Regions from separate parts of the Actinoallomurus rhizosphaericola genome, predicted to be linked through region 2. Evidence: predicted binding sites of a transcription regulator. Region 2 holds the regulator's gene; the other holds the start of a gene.
What was found. The regulator LexA, encoded in region 2, represses DNA repair genes until DNA is damaged. The targets are predictions, from matches to a motif close to TCGAACANNTGTTCGA.
Positions count from the first base shown of each region.

Region 1: the regulator LexA is predicted to act here: its motif matches at 3,119-3,134, upstream of NE234_RS41705 (DUF6504 family protein).

Region 1 covers NZ_JAMXMW010000031.1:73,682-80,976, reverse strand. The annotation lists gene NE234_RS41725 (alpha/beta hydrolase) at 141-1,175, opposite strand; gene NE234_RS41720 (DUF397 domain-containing protein) at 1,310-1,441, opposite strand; gene NE234_RS41715 (helix-turn-helix domain-containing protein) at 1,438-2,328, opposite strand; gene NE234_RS41710 (hypothetical protein) at 2,649-2,918, shown strand; gene NE234_RS41705 (DUF6504 family protein) at 3,254-3,529, shown strand; gene NE234_RS41700 (LLM class F420-dependent oxidoreductase) at 3,609-4,637, opposite strand; cobalamin riboswitch at 4,851-5,021, shown strand; gene NE234_RS41695 (putative cobaltochelatase) at 5,060-7,183, shown strand; gene cobO (cob(I)yrinic acid a,c-diamide adenosyltransferase) at 7,268-7,295, shown strand, end outside.
Region 2 covers NZ_JAMXMW010000003.1:593,056-600,350, forward strand. The annotation lists gene NE234_RS10410 (vitamin B12-dependent ribonucleotide reductase) at 1-570, opposite strand, end outside; gene nrdR (transcriptional regulator NrdR) at 643-1,107, opposite strand; gene lexA (transcriptional repressor LexA) at 1,758-2,462, shown strand; gene leuS (leucine--tRNA ligase) at 2,592-5,057, opposite strand; gene NE234_RS10430 (hypothetical protein) at 5,204-5,761, opposite strand; gene NE234_RS10435 (hypothetical protein) at 5,758-6,000, opposite strand; gene NE234_RS10440 (cytochrome P450) at 6,085-7,295, opposite strand, start outside.

The DNA.
Region 1 (7,295 bases), on a different contig from region 2:
CCTCAGGACCGGTGACCGGCGGGGTCCGCGGCCGCGAGAATGGATTCCGAACGGTCCGGCGCATCTCCACGGTCACCCGATCTTCGGATGACCGTCGCGAAGTGCGAAGAGCCATTCGCCGGAGCGGTCGGGTGACGGGCTCAGGGGCTGAGGCGTTCGGCGAGCCAGGCCAGTGAAAGCGGGTAGCGGTACTCGATCGCGCCGTGGCCGGCCTCGAACAGCTCGAAGTGCACGGCATCGTCCTTGACGCCGGCGGCCTCGACCGCGCGGCGGAAGGCCTGGGCGCCCAGGTCGAGGTGGTACTCGTCCCGGTTGCCCGCGTCGATCCAGACGGCCCGCATCGAGCGCAGCGCCTCGGCGTACTCCGGGCGCTGCGGCATCAGCACCGGGTCCCACCGCAGCCAGCGCTCCCAGACCTCGGGGACGACCGCGCCGGTGTCGTCGAAGGGCAGGTGCACGGTGCCGTCCTCGTCGGCGGAGTACGCCGCGGAGTAGCCGTAGATCTCGATGAGCGGGAAGTCGCTCTCCCGGGTGCCGGCGATGTGGCCGCGGAAGTCGGCGAGGAACTTGTCGATCGAGCCGTCGAAGGAGTCGCGCAGCATGCGGGCCAGCCTCGGGAATCCGGGGCGGTAGCAGACGTCGAAGAGGGCGTCGCCGGCGTGGGTGGCGAGCGCGCCGAACAGGTCGGGCCGCAGCAACGGGGTGATCATCGCGCCGTAGCCGCCGCTGGACTTGCCGCTGATGCCGCGGTGGTCGCGGTCGGGCAGCGTCCGGTAGTGCGCGTCCACCCACGGTACGAGCTCGTCGCACAGGTAGGAGTGGTAGCGCCCGGTGGCGGGGGAGTCGAGGTACTGGCTGCCGCCGAGCGCCGTCCAGGCGTCGACGTACACGACGATCACGGGCGGGGCCTCGCCGCGGGCGAACACCCCGTCGGCCAGTTCGGGGAAGGGCTGCCGCCAGGGGCTGCGGTTGCGCCACATCGGCAGGTGCCCGGTGTACCCCTGGATGACGTACACGGTGGGGTAGCGGCGGTCCGGCTCGTCGTCGTACCCCGGCGGGACGTACACCCACAACGGCCGGCGGTGCGGATCCCCGAGGGGGTTGCCGCGCAGCAGTTCGCTGCTGAACTCGTGTTCGTCGATACGTCCGGCGAGGTCGGCCGACCAGGGCAGCATGCGGTCTCCTTCTGCGCGACTGCTGATGCCGCCGACCCTAACCCGTCCCACGGTGCTCTGGCCGCCTCACGGCCGCCGCCGGCCGTGAGGCCGCGGAAGCGGGACTCCGCGGCCGTGCCCGGGGCGGCGCCGGCTCAGTCGCCGGCTCGGTCGCCGGACGTGTCGCCGACGACGGCGACCTCGACGCAGTCGGCGTTGTTGGAGCTACGGCTGCTCTTCCGCCAGCCGACGTCGACGAGATCGGGGTGGCCACTCACGTGGATCATCTCCGTGGGTACGGGGAGGCGTCCTTGAACTCGTCCGCCGCCGCCGTGATGAACTCGGCCGACTCGTCGGGCGGCAGCGCGGCGGCCCGCAGATGGTCGAACCAGGTCGTGTGGCGCCGGACGTCCTTCTCCTTCTCGAGGAAGATGTTCCCGGCGGGGCAGTCGATGTAGACGACGTCCAGGTCCGTGGGGTCCGGAAAGCCGATGATCGTGAAGGCGCCGTCGACGCCGGGGTGGGCGCCGCGGGCGAACGGCAGCACCTGGATCGTGACGCCCGGCAGCTCGCCGACCTCGAGCAGCCGCATGAGCTGGGACCGCATCACGGTCACCCCGCCGATCGGCCGGCGCAGCACCGCCTCGTCGAGCACGGCCCACAGCTCGAGCGAGCCGGACTCGTGGAGCATGGCCTGGCGGCGCGTGCGCAGGGCGATGCGCCGGTCGACGTTCTCGGGCGTCTCGCCGGGCCGCCCGGCCTTGATCAACGCGCGGGCGTACTCCTCGGTCTGCAGCAGGCCGGGCACGAGGTGGGTCTGGAACGTCCGGATCGACGCGGCCGACGCCTCCAGGCCGATGTAGGTGTCCAGGCCCGCCGACGCGGACAGCACCGCCTCGTACTCGGTCCACCAGCCGCGCTGCTGGGCGTCCTTGGCGAGGCCGAGGAGCTGGTCGCGCTGCGAGCCCTCGGGCAGGCCGTACAGGTCGAGCATGTCGCGGACGTCGCGGATGCGCGCCACGGACTTGCCGGTCTCGATGCGGCTGACGCGGGACATGGAGCACTCGAGGTGTTTCGCGACGTCCTCGATCATGAGGCCGGCGGCCTCCCGGAGCCTGCGCAGTTCCATTCCCAGCCGGCGGCGGCGGACGGTGGGACTACGGCCATCGGACATGGGGCACCTCCATGGCGAGCGTCCTGCGCGTAATGCGAGGAGAATGGGGACCGATGGTGAGCGGTCGGTGCGGCCGAAACCTGCGGCCGGGCCGCGTCGGGGCCGTTGAACTGTGCACGGGTGATGCCGAATCCGTCTGATCTATTGGTCCGAAAATACTTGCACGTAAAACGGGGGCGGGACATCCTGACAGGGGAGGTCACTCACCGTTGCCATCTGGGCACCTTTTGCCACCATCGGATAGGCACCTTACCTGTTGAACGCCCTAGGGCGTACCCCTTCCTGCCGTAACGTCCAAAGCGTGAGAGGGGTGGCATCTCATGGCCGCCACTTCGGGATACGCGCTCGGGCCGCGGCGACGCCACCTGGAGGCGCTCGCCCGCGAAGTCGAGGCGCGCGGTCTTCAGGCGGTCCTGACCGAGGACCTGATGCTGCGCGTGGTGGACCCGCCCAGCGGGCACGGCGTCCTGGTGGTCGCCATGCCGATGTCCCGGATCCGATGGTCCTACCTGTGGGCCGGCGGCGGGCAGGCCGACGCCGACGACCCCGCCCGCGCCGCCGAGCTGATCGTGCGAACGCTCACCCGCTGAGCCTGACTCGGGGTGCTCGCCCCTGGGGTCGGGCCTCGGGTGCTCGGCCCACTGGGCCTGTGCCTCGGGGGCGCTCGCCGCTGGACCTCGGGCGCTCGCCCGCTCGCCCGCTGAGTCCGCGTCCGCGGCCGGGGCCCGCGGGTTCCGGATCCGCCGCTCTCGGGCCCGGGGTCACGTCAAGGGCTTGACGAACACCTTAGTCGAACGTATGTTCGAACTTGTCGCCTGCCTTCCCCCAGGCTCACTCCCTGTCACCGATCCGAGAGGCGGGCGGCCCGCGTGGGCGGAGCGAGCGATGGACGTGCGAGGCGTGCGGACGCGCCGGGCCGTGGGCGATGAGCCGTGTGTACGGCGATCCCGTCGAGGTCTGGCTCGCCGACGGCAGGCCGTCCCGGTTCGTCTGGCGTGGCCGGCTCTACACGGTGCTGCGGGTGCTGGACCGCTGGGTCACCACCCGCGACTGGTGGCACGAACGCCACCCGGAGGCCCCGGAGGGCGGCGAGCGGGAGTTCTGGCGCGTCGAGGCGACCCCGGACCGGACGGCCGGCGTGTACGAGCTGCGCCACGACCGGGCGACCGGCACGTGGATGCTGTCCCGCGCCTGGAACTGACGGACCGGTGGATGTCGCCCCGCGCCCGGGACTGACGGTCCGGTGGATGCCGTCCCGCGCCCGGGACTGAGGCGCCTGGTCAGGCCGGTACGAGGTCGCGGATCGCCTTCAGGGTCGGTTCGTCCTTGACCCCGGCGATGAGGAGCGTGGTCACCGGGGAGTCCCACCACAGCTGGAGCCGCTCCCTGACGCGGCCGATCGGGCCGAGCAGGGAGATCGAGTCGGCCAGGTCGTCCGGCACCGCACGGATCGCCTCGTCGCGCCGGTCCGCCAGGAACAGCTCCTGTACCCGCGCGGCCTCCTCGGCGTATCCGAGCCGCCCGATCAGGTCCAGGTGGAAGTTGTGGTCCCGCGCCCCCATGCCGCCGATGTAGAAGGCGAGCGGGACCTTGGCGAACTCCAGCGCGGTCGCCAGGTCGTCGGTGACGATCGTCGTCACGGTCGCGGCGATGTCGAACCCCTCGGGGCGGCCGGCCAGCGAGGCGCCGAAGACCGTCTCGATCCGCGTCGGGTCGACGAAGAGGGGCAGCCAGCCGTCGGCGATCTCGGCGGCCAGGGCGATGTTCTTCGGTCCCTCCGCGCCGAGGTACACCGGGATGTCCGGGCGCACCGGGTGGACGATCGACTTGAGCGGCTTGCCGAGGCCGGTCACGCGGCCCGGCGCGTACGCGGAGGCCGGCAACGGCAGCGGGTAGTGCGGGCCGGCGGAGGTCACCGGCTCCGCGCGCCGCCACACGTCCCGCAGGATCCGGACGTACTCGCGGGTGCGCTCCAGCGGGCGGGCGAACGGCACGCCGTACCAGCCCTCCACGACCTGGGGGCCGGACGCGCCGATGCCGAGGGTGAGCCGGCCGCCGGACAGCGCGTCGAGGGTCAGGGCGTGCATGGCGGTCGCGGCGGGCGTGCGGGCGGACATCTGGGCCACCGCCGTGCCCAGCCTGATGCGCGAGGTCCGCGCGGCGTACCAGGTGAGCGTGGTGAAGGCGTCCGAGCCGTACGCCTCGGCGGTGTAGACGTACTCATAGCCGAGCCGTTCGGCGGCCAGCACCGTCTCGGTCGCGTCCTCCGGATCCCGCTGCCAGTAGCCGACGTTGATGCCGAGCCTCATCCGCGCGCCTCCCAAAATAGAACAGGTTCTATTCAAGCAGATCACTTCTCTCCGGGCAGCGGCCGGCCGCTCCGCGATAACGTGCTCCCGCCGTGTTCCCGGCCGCTCCGCGACGGCGGGCACCCGCCGTGCACCCGGCGGGAGACCCCGCCGCCCGCGCGCCGGAGCACGGACGGGGGCCGTACCTGCGGTGTCGCGCGTCAGGCCGGATATGTCATGCTGTCCTCCGGCGGTACGCGGAGGAACCCGGTGCGAATCCGGGGCTGTCGCGCAACTGTGACCGGGAAGTCCTTCCCCAGAAGCAGGCCACGGCGTGAGCCGGAAGGCCGGGGACGGGTGGTGATCCGGGAGCCAGGAGACTCCGGCCGCCGAATGCCAGGCCACCTACGGGCGCGTTAACCCGAGGAAAGGACGACCACCGGGTGAACACCTATCCGTTCTCCGCCATCACCGGGATGGAGGACCTCAAGCTCGCCCTCCTGATCAACGCGGTCTCCCCGTCCGTCGGCGGGGTGCTGGTCCGCGGCGAGAAGGGCACCGCGAAATCCACCATCGTGCGGGCACTGGCCGGACTGCTGCCGGAGGTCACGGTGGTGACGGACTGCCGGTTCTCCTGCGACCCGGAGGCGCCCGACCCCCGGTGCCCCGACGGGCCGCACGGTGCGGACGACGCGCGGCGGGTGCGGCCCGCCCGGCTCGTGGAGCTGCCGATCGGCGCGGCAGAGGACCGCCTGACCGGCTCGCTCGACCTCGAACGCGCGCTCACCGAGGGCGTCCAGGCCTACCAGCCCGGTCTGCTGGCCGCCGCCCACCGCGGCGTGCTGTACGTCGACGAGGTCAACCTGCTGCACGACCACCTCGTCGACCTGCTCCTCGACGCGGCCGCGATGGGCCACTCCTATGTCGAGCGCGAGGGCGTCTCCGTCCGGCACGCCTCCCGGTTCCTGCTCGTCGGCACGATGAACCCCGAAGAGGGCGAACTCCGGCCGCAGCTCCTGGACCGCTTCGGCCTGACGGTCGAGGTGGCGGCCACCCGCGACCCGGAGGAGCGGGCGGAGGTCGTGCGCCGCAGGCTGGCGTACGAGGCCGATCCGGCGGCCTTCGCGTCCGGGTGGGCGCGCGCCGAGACGGAGCTGGCCTGGCGGATCGAACAGGCCCGCGCCCGGCTGCCCGAGGTCGTCCTGCCCGACGGCGCGCTGCGGCAGATCACGGCGGTGTGCGCGGCGTTCGAGGTGGACGGGCTGCGCGCCGACATCGTCATGGCACGCGCCGCGATGGCCCTCGCCGCCTGGCACGACCGTACGGTCGTCACTGCGGCCGACGTGCGCGTCGCCGCCCGTCTCGCCCTCCCGCACCGGCGCCGCCGCGACCCCTTCGACGCGCCGGGCCTCGACGAGGAAAAGCTCGAGGAGGTCCTGGAGGACACCGGCGGATACGAGGACGAACAGCCGCCCGCGCCGGATCCCGGGTTCGGCGAGGACACGGTGACCGACCTCGTCCCCGAGCAGGGCACCGGCCCGGACCCGCGGCCGGAGCGGGACCCGTCCCCGGACACGGACGAGGACACGGACCCTGAGGACCCCGACCCGGACCCCGACGACCCCGGTCCGGACGACGGCCCCGGCGGCGGTGGACCGGACGCTCCCGGCGACGAGCCCTCCGGCCCGCAGGAGGGGGCGCTCGTCGACATCGAGCAGGCCCTGTCCGGCGAGGGCCGCGGCGGTCGCGAGCGGGAGGCGTCCCCGGAGCCCGCGCCCGCCGACGCGCTGTACCGGCCGCGGGTCTTCACCGTGCCCGGTCTCGGCGAGGGCGCGCCGGGCCGCCGCTCGCGGGCCCGCACCCCGTACGGCCGGACGACCGGCGCGCGGCCGGGCACGCGGTCGGTACACCTGACCGCGACGCTGCTCGCCGCGGCCCCGCACCAGCGCGCCCGCGGCCGCTCCGGTCCCGGCCTCGTCATCCGCTCCGGCGACCTGCGCGAACGGGTCCGGGAGGGCCGCGAGGGCAACCTGGTGCTGTTCGTCGTCGACGCCAGCGGCTCCATGGCCGCGCGGCAGCGGATGCGCGCCGTCAAGGGCGCCGTGCTCAGCCTCCTCATGGACGCCTACCAGCGCCGCGACAAGGTCGGACTGATCACCTTCCGGGGGACGTCCGCCGAGCTGGCGCTGCCGCCGACCTCCTCCGTCGAGGCCGGCGCGCGGCGCCTCGAGACGCTGCCGACCGGCGGCCGCACCCCCCTCGCCGCCGGCCTGCTCCGCGCCGCCGACGTGCTGCGCGCCGAACGCCTGCGCGACCCCGCCCGCCGCGCCCTGCTCGTCCTGGTGACCGACGGGCGGGCCACCCACGGCTCCCCGGCCGACGCGCTGCGCGCCGCCGACCTGCTGCGCGGCGTCACCTCCGTCGTCGTCGACTGCGAACGCGGCCCGGTGCGCCTCGGGCTCGCGGGCGGGATCGCCGCCCGCCTCGGCGCCGAGGCCGTGCGCCTTGAGGAGTTGGCCGCCGACGCCCTCACCGGCGTCGTCCACGACCGCCGGGCCGCGGCGTGACCCGCCGCGCCGCCGCCATCCCCCTGACCGGCCCCGCCGCCGTTCCCGTGACCCCGCCCCGCCACCGCCGCCGGAAGGACTGACATGCCGCAGGGAAAGCCGTCCCAGGTGC
Region 2 (7,295 bases):
GGACAGGTTGACCCCCGAGCCCGAGCCGCCCTTGAAGATCACGCCCTCTTCCTTGTACCAGTCCAGGATCGACTCCATCGTGTCGTCCACGGACAGGATGAAGCAGGCGCTGACCTGCTGCGGAGAGGCGGTGCCGACGTTGAACCAGACCGGCGAGTTGAAGCTGAAGATCTGGTTGACCAGAGCGTGCTTCAGCTCGTGGTCGAAGATCTCGGCGTCCTCCTCGGAGGCGAAGTAGCCGTGCTTGCGGCCGGTCTCGGTGTAGACGCCGACGACCCGGTCGACCAGCTGCTTCAGGCTCGACTCCCGCTGCGGCGTGCCGACGGCGCCGCGGAAGTACTTCGAGGTGACGATGTTGACCGCGTTCACGGACCAGGTGGCGGGGAACTCGACGCCCTTCTGCTCGAAGTTCACCGACCCGTCGCGCCAGTTGGTCATGACGACGTCGCGCCGCTCCCACCGGACGTCGTCGTACGGGTGGACGCCCGGCCGTGTGAAGATGCGCTCCATCTTCAGGCCCTTGCGACCCGCCTTGCCCCGCCGGGCTGAGCCGCTCACCGTCTCCGTCATGACATTCCCCTTCTCGGGCACACCAGGCCCACTTCCAGGATTACCCGTACAGCCCGCGGTCCGGGCGCCGCCCTAGGAACGGGCGTCGCCGCCGGACGCCGCGCGCAGCGATTCGATTTCCTTGGCGAAGTCGTCGAGCGTCTCGAACCCCCGGTAGACGGAGGCGAATCGCAGGTACGCGACCTCGTCGAGTTCACGGAGCGGGCCGAGGATCGCCAGCCCGATCTGGTGCGAGGGGATCTCGGCGTTCCCGGTCGCCCGGATCGCCTCCTCGACCCGCTGGCCGAGCATGGCGAGGGCGTCCTCGTTGACGGGACGGCCCTGACACGCCCGGCGCACTCCGGCAATGATCTTGTCCCGGGAGAACGGCTCGGTCACGCCACTGCGCTTGGCGACCATCATGAGCACCGTCTCCTGGGTGGTGAAGCGGCGGCCGCACTCCGGGCACGAACGTCGCCGCCGGATGGCGGCCCCGTCGTCGGTCGTCCGGCTGTCGATGACCCTGCTGTCGGTGTGTCGGCAGAACGGGCAGTGCACGGCTCCGGACTCCTCCCCCTGACAGCGGGTCACGCGCGAACCGCGCGAACCTCACCTCGTAACCACAACCTATGGTGAACTACATCTATGTAACTACTAGATGTTGGGGTTAACCGTAGAGCCCGGCCGGGTGCATCGCAACCTGCATGGGGCACCCGGCGAGAAGAGGCCGCTCACGTGGCGATCCGCCGTCCCCGTCGGCGTGTCGCCCCCCTCCGATGCAGGCGGCGACCGGTCGCATCGACCCGGGACACCCTAATCACCTGCGGAAACGCCGCCTGCAGCCATCAGGGGTGAGGTCGGTCACATGCGGGAGACGGCCGCGCGGGCCCCGGTCCCGGACCCCTTCAGCCTGCCACGGGCGTGTCGGCGCCGTGTCGGCGGGCACCCCCTTCGCGGCCGCCGCGCGAGGGCGTCGATCACGATGAGGCGACAAGGACGCGCGCACAATGGGGCCCGCCTTCCGCGAACCCGGCGCGGGAATTATCATCGAACGTGTGTGCGAACTAAACGCGACTTACCCCGGACCGCAAAATTCCACATTTTTCGAACACCTGTTTGATCATTTACCGCAGAAGCGATAACGTCCCACTACGGGACCGGAATACCGGCGGCGACGCGTCACCGGGAAGACATCCATCGGAGACACCATGAGCAAGGTTCGGGAAATGCCGGACGGCCCAGGCGACGAGAGCGGCCTGACGGTCCGCCAGCGCAAGGTGCTGGAAGTGATCAGGGACTCGGTGCAGCGGCGCGGATATCCCCCGTCGATGCGGGAGATCGGCGAGGCGGTCGGCCTGACCAGCACCTCGAGCGTGTCCCACCAGCTCCGGACCCTGCAGCGCAAGGGCTTCCTGCTGCGCGACCCGAACCGGCCGCGCGCGGTCGTCGTCCGCATGCCCGGATCTCCGGCGGTCGCCGCCGAGACCGACGGCGAGTCCTACGAGGTCACCAACGGCCACGAGGCTCCCACGCGGCCGGCCCCCGCGTACGTCCCCCTTGTCGGGCGCATCGCCGCGGGTGGTCCGATCCTCGCCGAGGAGGCCGTGGAGGACGTCTTCGCGCTGCCGCGGCAGCTCGTCGGCGAGGGCACCCACTTCCTGCTCAACGTCACCGGTGACTCGATGATCGAGGCGGCCATCGCCGACGGCGACTGGGTCGTGGTGCGCCAGCAGCCCGTCGCGGAGAACGGCGACATCGTCGCGGCGATGATCGACGGTGAGGCCACCGTGAAGACGCTCAAGCGCCGCGACGACAAGGTCTGGCTGATGCCGCACAACCCGGCGTACGACCCGATCCCCGGCGACGACGCGACCATTCTCGGGCGCGTGGTGGCGGTCCTGCGCAAAATGTGATCCCCGCCCGCGATCCCCGGCGACGACGCGATCATTCCGCGGTCCCGCGGTATGGCTGATCCGCTCCGGGCCGGTGCCACGGCACCGGCCCGGAGCGGTCCGCCGTTCAGGCGGGCACCATGCTCATGATCAGGCGGGCACGATGTTGACGATCTTCGGGGCGCGGACGACGACCTTACGGACGCCCCGGTCGCCCAGGGCCGCCCGGACCTTCTCGGAGTCCAGCGCCAGGCGCTCCAGGTCGCTCTCGGCGATGTCCGGGGACACCTCCAGGCGGTCGCGGACCTTGCCCGCCACCTGGACCACGCAGGTCACCGACTCCTGCACCAGCAGTGCGGGCTCGGCGACCGGCCAGCCCGCCTTGACCACCGGAGCCGTACGGCCCAGCCGCTCCCACATCTCCTCGGCGGTGTACGGAGTGACCAGCGACAGCATGACCGCCAGGGTCTCGGCGGCCTCGCGGACCGCCGGGTCGCCGGCGCCCGCACCCGCGTCGATGGCCTTACGCGCCGCGGAGGTCAGCTCCATCATCCGCGCGATCGCCACGTTGTAGCGGTGCGCCTCGACCAGCCGGGTGACCTCGTCGATCGTCCGGTGCGTCACCTTGCGCAGCTCGACGTCGCCGGTCGCCGGGTCCGCGTCGGGCGCGGACGTCACGTCGGCGGCCACGCGGAAGGCCCGCGCCAGGAACTTCACCGACCCCGACGGGGACACGTCGGCCCAGTCGATGTCGTCCTCCGGCGGCCCCGAGAAGATCATCGTCAGCCGTACGGCGTCGACGCCGTACTCGGCGATCTGCTCGCCCAGGTCGACCAGGTTGCCGGTCGACTTGGACATCGCCGAGCCGTTCAGGATGACCTGGCCCTGGTTGACCAGCCGTTTGAAGGGCTCGGTGAAGTCCACCAGGCCCATGTCGTACAGCACCTTGGTGAAGAACCGGGCGTACAGCAGGTGCAGGATGGCGTGCTCGACACCGCCGGTGTACTGGTCGGCCGGCATCCACCGGCGCACCTTCTCGGCGTCGAACGGGCCGTCCTCGTACCCCGGCGAGCAGTACCGCAGGAAGTACCAGGAGGAGTCGACGAAGGTGTCCATCGTGTCGGTGTCGCGCTTGGCCGGACCACCGCACTTGGGGCACTGGACGTTCACCCAGGTCTCGGCGGCGGCCAGCGGCGACACGCCCTTCGGGGCCAGGTCGGCGCCGCGCAGGTCGTCCGGCAGGCGCACGGGCAGCTGGTCGTCGGGGACCGGGACCTCGCCGCACGCCTCGCAGTGGATGATCGGGATCGGCGTGCCCCAGAACCGCTGACGGGAGATCAGCCAGTCGCGCAGCCGGTAGTTGACGGCGGCCTTGCCCAGGCCCTTCTCCTCCAGGATCTCCACGATCCGGGGGATGGCGGCGGACTTGGTCAGGCCGTCCAGCGGGCCGGAGTTGACCAGCTCGCCCTCGCCGGGCGTGGCGACCCCGGTCTCGCCCGGGTCCGCCTCGCCGGTGTGCACGACGACGCGGACCGGCAGGCCGAACTTGCGGGCGAAGTCCAGGTCGCGCTGGTCGTGGGCGGGCACCGCCATGATCGCGCCGTGGCCGTACTCCGCCAGGACGTAGTCGGAGGCCCACACGGGGATGCGCTCGCCGTTCACCGGGTTGATCGCGTAGCGGCCCAGGAAGACGCCGGTCTTCTCCTTGTCGGTGGCCAGCCGCTCGATCTCCGTCTCGCGGCGGACCGCGTCACGGTAGGCCTCGAACTCCGCGCGCTGCTCCGGCGCGCAGATCTCGTCGGCCAGCGGAGCGTCGGCGGCCACGACGAAGAACGTCGCGCCGTGCAGCGTGTCCGGCCGGGTGGTGTAGACGGTGATCGGCTCGGCGCGCCCCTCGATCTGGAAGGTGACGTCGGCGCCCTCGGAACGGCCGATCCAGTTGCGCTGCATCAGCAGCACCCGCTCGGGCCACTCCAGCTCCGCCATGTCGGCCAGCAGCCGGTCGGCGTACTCAGTGATCTTGAAGTACCACTGCGTCAGGACGCGCTTCTCGACCACCGCGCCGCACCGCTCGCACTGTCCGTTGACGACCTGCTCGTTGGCCAGCACGGTCTGGTCGTTCGGGCACCAGTTGACCTGACCGCCCTTGCGGTACGCCAGGCCGCGCTCGTAGAAGCGCAGGAACAGCCACTGGTTCCAGCGGTAGTACTCCGGGTCGGAGGTGTGCAGCCGGCGCGACCAGTCGAAGGAGGTCGCGTAACGCTTGAAGGACTCCGCCTGGGTGTCGATGTTGGTGTACGTCCACTCGGCGGGGTGGGAGTTGCGCTTGATCGCGGCGTTCTCGGCCGGCAGACCGAAGGAGTCCCAGCCGATGGGGTGCAGGACGTTGTAGCCCTTCTGGAACCAGTACCGCGCGACCACGTCACCGATCGCGAACGCCTCGGCGTGACCCATGTGGAGGTCGCCGGAGGGGTACGGGAACATGTCCAGCGCGTACTTGCGGGGCCGCTCGTCGGCGGGGTCCTCGCTCGCCGCGAAGGGCTTCAGCTCCTCCCACCGGGCCTGCCACTTGTCCTGGATCGTCCGTGGGTCGTAGTTCTCGTCGGCGCCTGTCATGGTTCCTCGTCTGATTCGCACGGCTTCGGGTGGCGGTGAACCGTGCCCCTGGCATGAGAACGCCCCTCACGCAGGAGGGGCTGCCGCGCTGACGGCTCGGGTCAGCGCGGCCGGCTGAGGAGCAGCCGAGATCGCATACCTCAAGACTATCGCAGACGCAAGGACGCCGGAGGTACGGCGGACGGAGCCGGGCGTCCCAGCGCGCCGGCGATCGCCTCCTCCCAGGAGCGCAGGAACGCCGGATAGCCGGCGGCGAAGATGCGCAGATCCTCCCGTGCCGCCTCGGTGAGCGCGGTCAGCTCGTAGGTGACGGTCGCCGCCGTCCCTCCTCCGTCCCCGCCGTCCCCGCCGTCGGCGCCCTCCAGGACGACGGACACGGTCCCCGCGCGGTCGCCGGGGGTGACGCGGGCGTACGCGACGGCGCGTCCGGGCTCGCGGCCCGTGACCACCCAGGTGGTCGTACGGCCGTGGTCCGTCGTCTCGAAGACCGTGCCCGGCACGGTGTCATCGCCGGCGGGAACCGGGAAGCGCGGGTCCCAGCCGTCCACCCAGTCGCGCTCGCCGACCGGCGTGAAGAGACGGAACGCCTCCGCGGGCGGAAGCCCGACGCGGACCGTGCCGGTGAGGACGCACCGGCCCGCCGTCCCGCCGGAGGCCGGGTCCGTCCCCGATGCGGCGCGGCCGCCGGCGCCGCCGGCCGTCATCGCTCCTCCAGCCGGTGGGCGTCGGCGGCGGTCAGCGTCAGACCGTACACCGAGCGAAGCTGCTCGATCTTGTGCAGGGTCTCGGAGGAGAACGGCGCCCTGCCCTCGAAGGCGTGCAGCACCACGCCTTCGACGAGTTCGCCGAGGGGCATGTCGAGATACTCGGCGAGTCCCTTGAGGACCTTCAGGGTGGTGCGCTCGATCCGCAACCCGGTCTGCACGCGCTCAACTGTTACCATGTTACCAAGGTAACAGCAGCCGCCGCACGACGCGGCCCCTTCCCGCGAGGCGGATCACGGGAAGGGGCCGCGGGCGCCGTGGCGTCAGACGGTGTAGGGCAGGTGCTTGATGCCGTTGATGAAGTTGGACAGCAGGCGGTCGGGCTGCCCCGTGGCGCGGATGCCCGGGGCCTTGCGGAACAGCTCGCGGAACATCACGGTGATCTCCCGGCGGGCCAGGTGGGCGCCGAGGCAGAAGTGCGGGCCGGGGCCACCGAAGCCGACATGGGGGTTGGGATCGCGGGTGATGTCGAAGACCTCCGGGTCGGTGAACACCGTCTCGTCCCGGTTCGCCGACCAGTAGTAGAGGATCAGCTTGTCGCCGGCCGCGAACGCGCGCCCGTTCAGCTCGGTGTCGCGGGTCGCCGTTCGCCGCATCCAGATGACCGGTGAGGCGTACCGCACGATCTCCTCCACGGCGCCCGGAATGTACCGCTCGAAGTCCGACGCGAGCAGTTCCCGCTGCCCGGGGTTCTCGGTGAGCAGGTGCAGGCCGTGGGCGATGGCGTTGCGGGTGGTCTCGTTGCCGGCGACGACCAGGAGGATGAAGAACGAGCCGAGCTCCTGGTCGGTCAGCGACTCGCCGTCGATGTTGGCGTTCACCAGTGCGGAGGTGAGGTCGCCGGTCGGCTCCTCGCGGCGCTTGCGGCCGAGGTCCTCGACGAGGTCCTTCAGCGTCTGTCCCGCCTGCAGGAGCTGCAGCGCGACCTGGTCGGCCTCCTCGGCGACGAACTCGGTGTCGGCGCCGGCGAGGATGATGTTGGAGTTGTCGAAGACGGTCTTGTAGTGCGCCTCGTCGATCCCCATCAGGTCACAGATGATCTTCAGCGGGAGCCGGGCGGCGACGTCGGTGACGAAGTCGCCGCCGCCCTTGGCCAGGACCTCCTCGACGACCTGCTCGGCGACGGCCTGCACCTGGTCCTCGAACCGCTGGATCATGCGCGGCGAGAAGGCGCGCGAGACGATCCGGCGGATCTTGGCGTGCCGCGGGTCGTCCATGTTGATCATCGAGCCGAAGTACTCGTTGAGGTCGGCCGGCATGTCGTTGATGTTGATCGCGCCCTGCCCGGAGCAGAAGTCGGCGGGCCGGCGCGAGGCCTCGACGACGTCCGCATGGGTGACCAGCGCGTAGTAGCCGGGTCCCGGCGGCACGAAGGACAGCTCCGGCTCCCGGAAGAACGCCGGCCGGGCCAGCCCCCGCAGCGTACGGAACGCCGCGTGACGTTCGTCGAGCGGGCGCGCCCAGAAGTCCCACT